2 regions of the Streptomyces sp. NPDC045956 genome follow, and region 2 is predicted to be linked to the other one. Evidence: riboswitches for the same ligand, from Rfam matches in the RefSeq annotation. Region 2 holds a riboswitch; the other holds the start of a gene.

Region 1 (5,225 bases), on a different contig from region 2:
TGCGGTAGAGGACCAGGACGAACGCCGGGACACCGACCAGCGAGGTCACCACGCCCACCGGCACTTCCTGGGGATCGAGGACGGTACGGGCCAGGGTGTCGGCCCAGACCAGGAAGACCGCCCCGGCGAGCGCGGTGACGGGCAGCAGCCGGGCGTGCCCCGGACCGGCCAGGGCCCGCGCACCGTGCGGCAGGACCAGGCCGACGAAACCGATCGCGCCGGCCGAACTGACCAGCGCGGCGGTCAGCAGGGCGGTCACGCACAGCAGCACCAGCCGGGTCCGGGCGACCGAGACGCCCAGCGTCGCCGCGGCGTCCTGGCCGAAGGCGAAGGCGTCCAGGGTGCGGGCGTACCCGAGGCACACCACCAGGGCGAACACGAGCACGGCCAGGCACAGCCCCACCTCGGTCCAGTCGGCCCCGCTGAGCGAACCCAGCAGCCAGAACAGCACGCCCCGGGTGGTCTCCGCGTCGGCCGCCGTCGTCACCACGAACGACGTCAGGGCGGCGAACAACTGCATCGCCGCCACCCCGGACAGCACCACGCGGTCCGTCGTCCCGCCGAGCGTGTGGCTGAGCAGCAGCACCAGCGCGAACGAGCCGAGCGCACCCACGAACGCGCCGCCGGAGACGGTCAGGGCGCCGCCGCCCGCGCCGAGGACGATCACGACGACGGCGCCGGTCGACGCTCCGGAGGAGACGCCCAGGACGAAGGGGTCGGCCAGCGGGTTGCGCAGCAGGGACTGCATCACCGCGCCGCACACGGCGAGTCCGGCGCCGCACACCGCGGCGAGCACCGTACGGGGCAACCGCAGGTTCCAGACGATGCCCTCCCGGATCGGAGTCAGCTCCGACGTCCCCCAGCCCAGGCGGGAGGCGACCACCGACCAGGCGTCGCCCACGCCGATGTCCGCCGGCCCGACGGTGATGGCCACGGCGACGGACACGGCGAGCACCGCGAGACCGCCGCCCAGACCGGCCAGGCCGCGCAGCACACCGGCCGCGCCGTGCGGCGGCCGGACCTTCCGGGAGGACCGCCGCAGCGCGGTGGTCATCGGGCGAGGCCGTGCTCGCGCAGCGCCGCGGCCACCTTCTCGACGCCCTCGACCGTACGGATCGTGGGGTTCATGGCCTGCCCGCTGAGCAGCACGTACCGCTTCGCCCGTACCGCCTTCATGTTCCGCGTCGCCGGATTCGACTCCAGGAACGCGATCTTCTTCGCGGCGGACTCGGCGGTCTGCGACCTGCGGGTCAGATCGCCGATGACGAGCAGGTCGGGGTCGCGGTCGGCCACCGTCTCCCAGTTGATCTGGGGCCACTCCTGCGTGCTGTCGTCGAAGACGTTCCTCGCGCCGAGCGCGTTCGTGATGATGCCGGGCGCGCCGCAGCAGCCCGCCATGTAGGGGGACTCCTGGTTGGCGAACCAGTACAGGACGGTGGCGTTCTCGGCGCCGGTCCCGGCGGCGGCCTTCGCCACCCGGCTCTCCAGTCCGGCGACGAGCTTCTCGCCCCGTTCCTCCACCCCGAAGACCCGCGCCAGTTCCCGCACTTCGCGGTAGACGGTGTCCATGGCGAGGGGCTCGCTCCGGGAGCCGTCGCCGTCGCCGGTGTTGTCCTTGCCCTCGCAGTCGGAGGGCGAGAGGTACGTGGGAACGCCCAGTTCCTCGAACTTCTCACGGGGTGCCACCCCGCCCTTGCCCAGGGTGGAGGTGAAGGAGGAGGCCACGAAGTCCGGTTCGGCGTCCAGGACCCGCTCGAACGACGGCTGGTTCTCGGCGAGCCGGGGCACCTTCCCGTTCGCCCGCTCCAGGCCCTTCAGGACCGGGTCGGTCCAGGTGGCGGTCCCCACCATGCGGTCGGCGAGGCCCAGGGAGAGCAGGATCTCGGTGGTGCCCTGGTTGAGGGACACCGCCCGCTCCGGAGGGGCCCCGACCGTCACCTTCCGCCCGCAGTTGTCGATCGTGACGGAGCGCTTCCCGGCGACGGTGGGCTTCCCGGACGAGCCGGAGTCCGGCCCGGAACCGCACGCGGTGAGCAACAGGGCCCCGGTCAGGAGCAGGACGGAACGACGGGCGGGACGTGACAGCTGCACGGTGTCGGTTTCCTCAGCGTCAGGACCCAGGCGCGGGGTCCGTGCGAACGAGCGGTCACCAGCAGGTCTTCGGACTCGGGGTCGTCCCGGCGGGACGCCTTCCCAGACCCGGCCGTGACCGTCGTCCAGTGGCTGCTGTCCCGCCCGTCACCCTCACCGCTGCGCGTCAGTTCCGGATTCCCACCGGATTCCCTGACCCGTGTACGCGTAGGCCGCGTTCACGAGTGCGACTGGCGTCCGGAAGCTATCACAGCCCTCTCCCGTACGGTCCGGCGGACCTTCAGGCTCCCTCCGTTCAGGATGGCCCCCTCTCAGCGGCGCTCGGCGGCGGCGTCGCGCCCTCGGCCGGTGGAGAAGGTGCGTGCGCTCGGCACCAGGGCGGCGACCGCGGGCGCCGTGAAGCAGACGACCGCGCAGCCCGTGAGCACCGCCCTGACGCCGAAGGCGTCGATGGCGGGGGCGATGAGGGCGAGCCCGACCGGGGCGAGTCCGTAGGAGAGCAGGAAGTCCAAGGAGGAGACCCGGGCCAGTTTGTCCGGGGCGACCTCGCGCTGGGCGGCGGTGAACCACGGCACGTTGAACAGCTCGATGCCGATGCCCGCGACGGCGTACGCGGCCATCACGGCGGCCGGGTGCACGGGCAGTACGAGGCTGAGCGGGGCGAGTCCGTAGGCGGCGAGGCCGGCCAGGGCGGCCCAGCCGGGGGAGCGGGGACGCCAGCGGGCGACGAGCAGCGCACCACCGAGCGCTCCGGCGGTGTACGCGGTCATCGCACCCGCGAGAACGACCTCGGTGCCGTACTCGTCCCGGCTGACCATGGGCAGGGCGACGCCGGTCGCGGAGTAGCCGGTGGCTATCACGGCCGTCAGCGCGCCCAGGCCGGCGAGGAACCACGGGTGCCTGCGGGCCTCGCGGACTCCCTCCGCGAACTCGCCCAGGAGGGACGCCCTGCCCGACCCGGCCGAGGACTCCGCCGAGTCCTCCCCGGCCCCGGGGCGGGCGCCGCGTCCGGGTACGCAGGCCGCGACGAGCCAGAGGAGCCCGATGCCCACCAGCAGGGCCCAGGTGTCCAGGAAGACGGCGAGCAGCGCGGCCGAGGAGGGGCCCACGAGGGTGGTGACCCGGACGGCCAACGTCATGGCGGCGTTGGCCTGTTGCCTGCGGCCGGCGTCGACCACCTCGGCGGTCAGGGCCTGGTAGGCGGGTCGGCAGGCGCCCTGCCCGGCTCCGGCCACCGCGGCGGCCGCAGCCATCAGCAGCACCGAGCGGTCCAGGCCGACGGCGATCACCGGGGCCGCGACTCCGGAGGCGAGTCCCGCCCACAGTACGACGCCCCGGCGGGAGTGCCGGTCGGCCAGGACGCCGGCCACGGGCACCGCGGCGAGGAATCCGACCGTGCGGGCCGCGAGCAGCAGGCCGAGGTCGGTGGCGGTCAGGGTCCGGTCGAAGACGGCGAGGCCGAGCACGAAGGGCAGGGCCCAGGTGGCCAGGCCGGACGCGGTGGCGCCCGTCCACAGACGCAGGAAGGCCAGGTCGAGCAGGATCGAGCGCTGCTCACGGGGCGGGGACCCGGCGGGGGCGGGAGGGGCGGAGGGGCTGGGCACGAGGGGCACTCCTGTCCTGTCGGCGGTGGTGGATCGAACGCGGACCGGCTGCAACGGCTGTGTTCCACAGACAGGTTGCCCGGCGGTACCGGCTTCGGCAGGGGCGGGCAGCGCGGCGCGGACATCACACTATCGCAGTGATAATCATTTCCATTAGAGTGCTCTCGGTCGCCGCCCCGTGAGGGGTGCCGCGGTCCCGTCCTCCTGTCCTGCCCCTCGGTTCGGGCTGCCTGTCGGAACCGGGGGCGTGCTAGGTTCACCTCATGAAAACGATTTTCATTAGCGAGGGAAAGTGAAGGTCCCGCACATGCCTGCGGCCTCCGTGTCTCCGGCAGGCGAGGTCGAGACCCCGGCCGACCCGGCCGAGGCCTCGGCGCCCCGGCCCGCGGAGGCCGTGCGAGGCCGACAGCCCGGTCGACTCGTCTCCCGCAAGGGGCTGTTGCTCGGCTGCGCGGTGCTGATCGCCGTCCTGCTCGTGTCCGTCGTCGTCGCCATCGGGCTGGGTCCCGCGGTCGTCGCCCCGGGGGAGACGGCCCGTCATCTGTGGGCGGCTCTCAGTGGCGGCCGGGTCGGCGCGGACGAGGTGACGACGTATCAGATCATCTGGCAGATCCGTACGCCGCGCGTGCTGCTGGCGGCGCTGGTGGGGGCCGGGCTGAGCGCGGTCGGTGTGGCGATCCAGGCCATGGTCCGCAACGCGCTGGCCGACCCCTTCGTCCTCGGGGTCTCCTCGGGTGCCTCCGTGGGGGCCGTAGGGGTCACCGTCACCGGAGGTTTCGCGGCGCTCGGCCTGTACGCCGTCTCGGCCGGCGCCTTCGTCGGCGCGCTCGTCGCCTCGCTGCTGGTGTACGCCGCCTCCTCCAGCAAGGGCTCGCTGTCGCCGCTGCGCCTGGTGCTGACGGGTGTGGCCATGTCCCTGGGCTTCCAGGCTGTCATGAGCCTGATCATCTACTTCGCGCCGGACAGCGAGGCGACCAGCATGGTCCTGTACTGGACCATGGGCAGCTTCGGAGCCGCGGCCTGGGGCGCGCTGCCCGTCGTCTCCCTCGTGGTGCTGGCCGGCCTCACGCTCCTGTACCGGTACGGGCGGGCCCTGGACGTCCTCTCCCTCGGCGACGAGACCGCCGCGAGCCTCGGCTTCGATCCCGACCGGTACCGCAAGGTGCTGCTGGTCCTCGTCTCACTGGTGACGGGCGTCATGGTCGCCGTCAGCGGCGCCATCGCCTTCGTCGGACTCGTCATGCCGCACGTGGTGCGGATGGTCGTCGGTGCCACCCACGCCCGCGTCCTCACCGTGGCCCCACTGGTCGGGGCGATCTTCATGGTGTGGGTCGACCTCGCGGCCCGGACGCTGGTCGCACCGCGCGAGCTGCCGCTCGGGGTCATCACGGCGCTGGTGGGGGTCCCCGTCTTCATCGCCCTGATGCGCCGCCGGGGCTACACCTTCGGAGCGCGCTGACGTGGACCTGCGACTCGATGAACTCTCCGTGGTGACGGACGGCAGGACTCTCGTGCGGGGCCTCTCCCTCG
Region 2 (5,225 bases):
GACGGCGTGCCGCCCGCCGGGTGCCGGCCGTCAGTCCGTCTCCTGGGTGTGCGGGGCGGTCGCGGGCGGATCGGCCGGGCGGTCCCGTCCGCCGTCACGGCCCGACACCACCACGATGACCAGCCCGATGACGACGGCTCCGGCGACGGCCCGTCCCGCCGCCCGCACCCACCACCCCGGCCGGGTCGCGCCCTCGCCCAGGGAGTCCAGCCGCTCCGCCCGCCGGGCAGGTCTCATCAGGCGCAGCAACAGCAGGGCGGCGATGGGGAGTTGCAGCAGCCACAGGACGGTGCGCGGCCACTCCCCGTACCAGACGTTGGTGCCGTACAGCAGGGTGTGCCACACGCTCAGCACGTAGACGACGATCACGAAGCGGTGCAGGCGTCGCCAGGTCCTCGGTCCGAAGCGGTGCCGGACGTAGAACAGCAGCCCGAGCGGGACCGCCAGATACAGGGCGCCCTGTCCGATCGGGATGGCGATCCGGCCGGTGCCGGAGTCGTACCAGAGGGGGACGAAGCTGTCGGCGAAGCCCACCCACAGCCGCTCGGCCCAGTCCAGTGCCGTCTCGTAGCGCACGAGTTCCGCGGCGAACATCAGCGCGTGCGCGAACATCAGCGCCATCGTGGTGAGGCTCGTGGTGCGGTGCCAGCGCTCCAGCACCTGCCGGGAGACCGGCAGCCGGGCGGGGCGCGGCCCCGACAGCAACAGGCCGAAGATCACCGTGCACCAGGCCCACAGCAGTCCCGACCAGCCGAAGGCCTGGCTGAGGAGGTACATCCAGTAGGTACGGGCATCGTCCATGAACGGCATCACCGCGACGGTGTCCGAAGCACCCGACTCCATGCGCGCCCACAGCAGCACGAAGACGAGCGCCGTCACCACCACCGCCGCGGTGGCGTCCGGCACGGCGGAGCGAAGGTCGGCGCGCAGCGCGACGCGTTCCCCGGGAGGTCGCGGCGGTCCGGGCGGGGCCCCCACCGCCCCGTCCTCGTCCGGCCTGGTGTCTGACGTCATCAGGGGCCTCCCGGGCACGGGCCACCGCGGCAACGGTGTGCGTGTGTCGTGGGGCAACAAGTCTGGCTGATGGGGCGACGATGCTCAGAGGCGCGATCCGGCCAGAGCCGTCACGAGAACGGCACCTGGAGACCCACCTGTTTCTGCCTCCCCTCCACTTTCAAGACAACCGCCGGAGCCCTACTTTCGCGGGGGTGGGCCCGCCTCTACGCTGATGCACGCAGTCGGTTCGCGCCTCCCGTCCGCCCGGACGCCCGAAGCGTGACGCAAGAGGGAACCCGGTGCGAATCCGGGGCTGTCCCGCAGCGGTGAGTGGGAACGAGAGCCGTCGATGTCACTGGGCCCGTGTCAGGGCCGGGGAAGAGACGGCCGGTAGGTGTCCGCCCTTTCGGCGGACGTGCCCGCGAGTCCGAAGACCTGCCACTGTGCCCGCGTCCCGCGCGGGCTGTGCACGTGACCTCGTGGACTGGGTCGGCGGTATGGGCGGTCGGACGTCGTGCGTGTGACCGCGCCTCCCTCCCTGTCGGTGTGCAAGGCCCGGTACGGAGGAGGACGGTGTGCGGGATCCAGCCGGCTCGCGTCGGCCGTACCGGCCCCGGGCCGACGCGCCGTACGACGGACCCGGGCGCACCCTCCCCGGCCCCGCGACGGACGCCCCGGACCTGTCCGGCGGCACCGTGTCCGGTGTCTGCCACGGCACTCTGGGCGAGCTGTACCAGGGCCCGTTGCGCGCGGGCGCCGATCCCGAGATCGCGGTGGTGTCCTTCCCGGTGGACCGTCACTCCTGGGTGTACTTCACCCCGCGGACGGGGTCGGGGACGGCGGCCGGGGCCCCGCGGCCCTCGGCGCTGGGGGAGAAGGCGGCGACGGCGGCCCGGCTCTTCCTGGACCACTACGGCCTCTCCCTGCCCCCGGGTGACTGGCACACCCACTCCGAACTGCCGGTGGGCGTGGGGATGGCCAGTTCGACGGCGGACATCGTGGCGACCCTGCGCTGTCTGTTCCGCGTCTTCTCCCTGCCGTACGACGCGGACGTGGTCCTCGGCGTCCTGGCGGACATCGAGCGCGCCGACAGCGTCTTCCTCGACGAGTTCGCCCTGTATCTCAGCGGCCGGCACCGGGTGGTGCGGCGACTCGGTCCGGACCTCGGATTCCACACCGCGTTCGTCACGGAGCCCGGCACCGTGGACACCGCCGCCGTCACTCCCCTGCTGCTGGACCACTACCGGCGCCGCGGCGACGAGTACCAGCGGTGCCTCACCGATCTGGTGAAGGGCTTCGACTCGGGCGACCCGGCCGCCGTCGCCCGGGCCGCCACGGTCAGCGCCGCGCTGTCCCAGGAGGTGCTGCCCAAGGCGACCTTCCCCAGCCTGCGGGCCCGGCGCGAGCGGTTCGGCGCCGACGGCGTCTTCGTCGCCCACACCGGCTGCCTGGCCGGCTATCTCTTCACCTCGCGCCCCCGCGCCGAGGTCAAGTCCGAACTGTCCGCGTTCTTCCGCTCGCTCGGCCACCAGTGCACCTTCGCCCAAGGAGGCTACGGGTGATCCACCCCCACATCGCCGACGCCCTGAAAGTCCCCGACCTCGTCCGGCTCACCGACGGCCTGGTCCTGCTGCGGTTCGAGTCGATGAAGATCTACTCGGCGCTGGCCGCCGTCCGCCACCTGCTGGAGCGGGGCACCGTCCGTCCGGGCCAGACCCTGGTCGACAGCTCCAGCGGCATCTACGCCTACGCCCTCGCCCTGGCCTGTCACCGGTACGGCATGCGGTGCCACATCGTCGCGTCCACCACCGTCGACGCCACCACCCTCGCCCAACTGGAGATACTGGGCGCCGCCGTGGAGCAGGTCAGACCGTCGCGGAACCTCAAGCTCGACCAGGAACTGCGGGTGCGGCGGGTGCGCGAGATACTCGCCGAGCGGCCCGGACACCACTGGATGCGCCAGTACCACGACGACGTCCACTACCTGGGCTACCAGGAGGTCGCCGACCGGATCGCGGCGGACTTCCCGGGCGCGCCGCTGACCGTCGTCGGCGGGGTGGGCTCCGGAGCCTCGACCGGCGGCATCGTGGAGCGCCTGCGCGCCGCGGACCCCTCCGTGCGCCTGGCCGGGGTCCAGCCCTTCGGCAGCGTCACCTTCGGCAGCGAGGACCATCACGACCCGGAGGCGATCATCGCCGGCATCGGTTCGTCGATCGTCTTCGACAACGTCCGCCACCACCTCTACGACACCGTGCACTGGCTGGACTTCACCCACGCCATGTCGGGCGCCGTCGCCCTGCTGCGCGAACACGCGGTGTTCGCCGGGCTGTCCACCGGGGCCGGGTACCTGACGGCGACGTACGAGGCCCGCCGCCACCCCGACCGCGTGCACCTGGTGATCGGGGCCGACACCGGACACCGCTACGTGGAGCGCGTGTTCACCCGGCACGCCGAAGCGCTGGACCCGGCCGCGCTGAAACCCGTCGAGGTCCGCGCCCCGCAGGAGATGACCATGCCCTGGTCGAGGATGGCGTGGCAGCGCACCCCCTGCCCCGCCGGCCGGACGGAGAGCGCCGTATGACCGTGGCCTGCCTGGAGTCGCTGACCTTCGGCCTCGGCCACCTGGTCCGCGCCGCCGACCTGCTCGGCGAGCGGCTGCTGCTCCTCACCCGGGACCCCGCCTACTACGCCCACGAACTGGACCGGCTGCCCGCCGACGCCCTCGACGTCGTCGTGACCGACACCTTCGACGTCGACGGGGTCGCGGGTCTCCTCGGGCGCGAGCCGGGGCTGCGCGGCCTGATCAGCTCCACCGACACCTGGACCCTGGCCGGCGCGGCCCTCGCCGAACGCCTCGGCCTGCCCGGTCTCGATCCGGCCGTCCTGCGGCTGACCCGGGACAAGGCCGCCGTACGCGACCGGCTGTACGGCGCGGGTCTCACCCGCGCGAGGGCCTACGAGAGCGCCGAGGCGGACCGCGAGGCCCGCGGACCGCTGCTCAAGGAGGTGGGCCTGCCGCTCGTCCTCAAGGACACGGCGGGCACCGGGAGCCAGAACGTGTGGCTGGTCCGCGACGAGGGCGAGCTGGACGCGGTGCTGGCGCAGGCGTCCGGTCGGGAGCTGAAGGGGCGGTTGTTCGCCGAGCCGTACTTCAGCGGACCGGTGTACAGCGCCGAGACGCTCACCTGGGACGGCCGCACCCGGCTGCTGGGCGTCTCCAGTCGGCTCATGTCACCGGAGCCGCACTTCAGGGAGGAGATCACCGCCTTCCCCGTCGCCTTCCCGGGCCCGCTGCGGACATCGCTGGAGGGTTGGCTCGACCGGGTGCTGGCCGCCATCGGCTACACCGACCGGTTCGCGCACGTGGAGTTCGTGCTGACCACCGACGGCCCGGAGGTGGTGGAGGTCAACCCGCGCATCGGGGGCGCGCTGGTCGGGGAGGGCATGTGCCGGGCGCTCGGCGTCAACGTGTACGAGGCGATGATCGAGGCCGCGCTCGGCCACCGCCCGCGCCTCATGGACGCGGACCTGCCCGGCGGTCCGGCCGTCGCCTTCGTCCTCGGCTATCCGGCCGCACCCGGCGTCTTCACGGGCGTCGCCGGACTCGACCGGCTCGCCGGCATGCCGGGAACACCCGCCTGGTACCCGGTCAAGCGGGTCGGTGACCCCGTCGAGCACCTGGGCGACAGCCGCGGCTACGCGGGCATCGTCTACGCCGAGGCCGAGACCGCCGAACTCGCCACCCACCGCGCGGTGGCCGCCGCGGGCACCCTGCGGGTGCTCACCGATCCGTTCCCCGGGGCCGGCCGGGCGGCGCCCGGTGGGTGAGCGCACCACCCGGGGACCGGGACCGCGGGCCACGCTGTTCCCGCTCACCGGCCCCCTGCGGTTCCTGCTGCTCAGCTCGTTCCTCATTCCGCTCGGCAGCTTCATGGTCCTGCCGTTCATGTCGGTGTTCCTGCACGAACGGCTGGGGATGGGGCTCGGCACGGTCGGCGTCGTCCTGGCGGCGGCCTCACTCGTGCAGTTCTCCGGCGGCATCGTCGGCGGCGCCCTCGCGGACCGTATCGGGCTGCGCCGCACGATGCTGTGGGCCCTCGTCGTACGCACCGCCGGTTTCGCCGGGTTCCTGCTGGCCCTGCGCTGGCCGCCGCTGGCGGTCTGGGCGCTGGTCCTGACGTGCTGCGGTGCCGCGCTGTACCTGCCCGCCAACAAGGCCTACCTGGTGC

What was found. A riboswitch is a leader RNA that binds a small molecule or an ion and turns the genes downstream of it on or off. The one in region 2 is predicted to bind cobalamin.
Region 1: another riboswitch for cobalamin. It lies ahead of AC07FV_RS06280 (ABC transporter substrate-binding protein); the one in region 2 lies ahead of AC07FV_RS10625 (GHMP family kinase ATP-binding protein).

Annotation. Positions count from the first base shown of each region.
Region 1 covers NZ_JBWKKZ010000002.1:121,027-126,251, forward strand. The annotation lists gene AC07FV_RS06275 (FecCD family ABC transporter permease) at 1-1,054, opposite strand, end outside; gene AC07FV_RS06280 (ABC transporter substrate-binding protein) at 1,051-2,091, opposite strand; cobalamin riboswitch at 2,135-2,341, opposite strand; gene AC07FV_RS06285 (MFS transporter) at 2,403-3,614, opposite strand; gene AC07FV_RS06290 (FecCD family ABC transporter permease) at 4,135-5,154, shown strand; gene AC07FV_RS06295 (ABC transporter ATP-binding protein) at 5,156-5,225, shown strand, end outside.
Region 2 covers NZ_JBWKKZ010000003.1:359,038-364,262, reverse strand. The annotation lists gene AC07FV_RS10630 (ferric reductase-like transmembrane domain-containing protein) at 31-1,014, opposite strand; cobalamin riboswitch at 1,222-1,453, shown strand; gene AC07FV_RS10625 (GHMP family kinase ATP-binding protein) at 1,572-2,558, shown strand; gene AC07FV_RS10620 (cysteine synthase family protein) at 2,555-3,577, shown strand; gene AC07FV_RS10615 (ATP-grasp domain-containing protein) at 3,574-4,824, shown strand; gene AC07FV_RS10610 (MFS transporter) at 4,817-5,225, shown strand, end outside.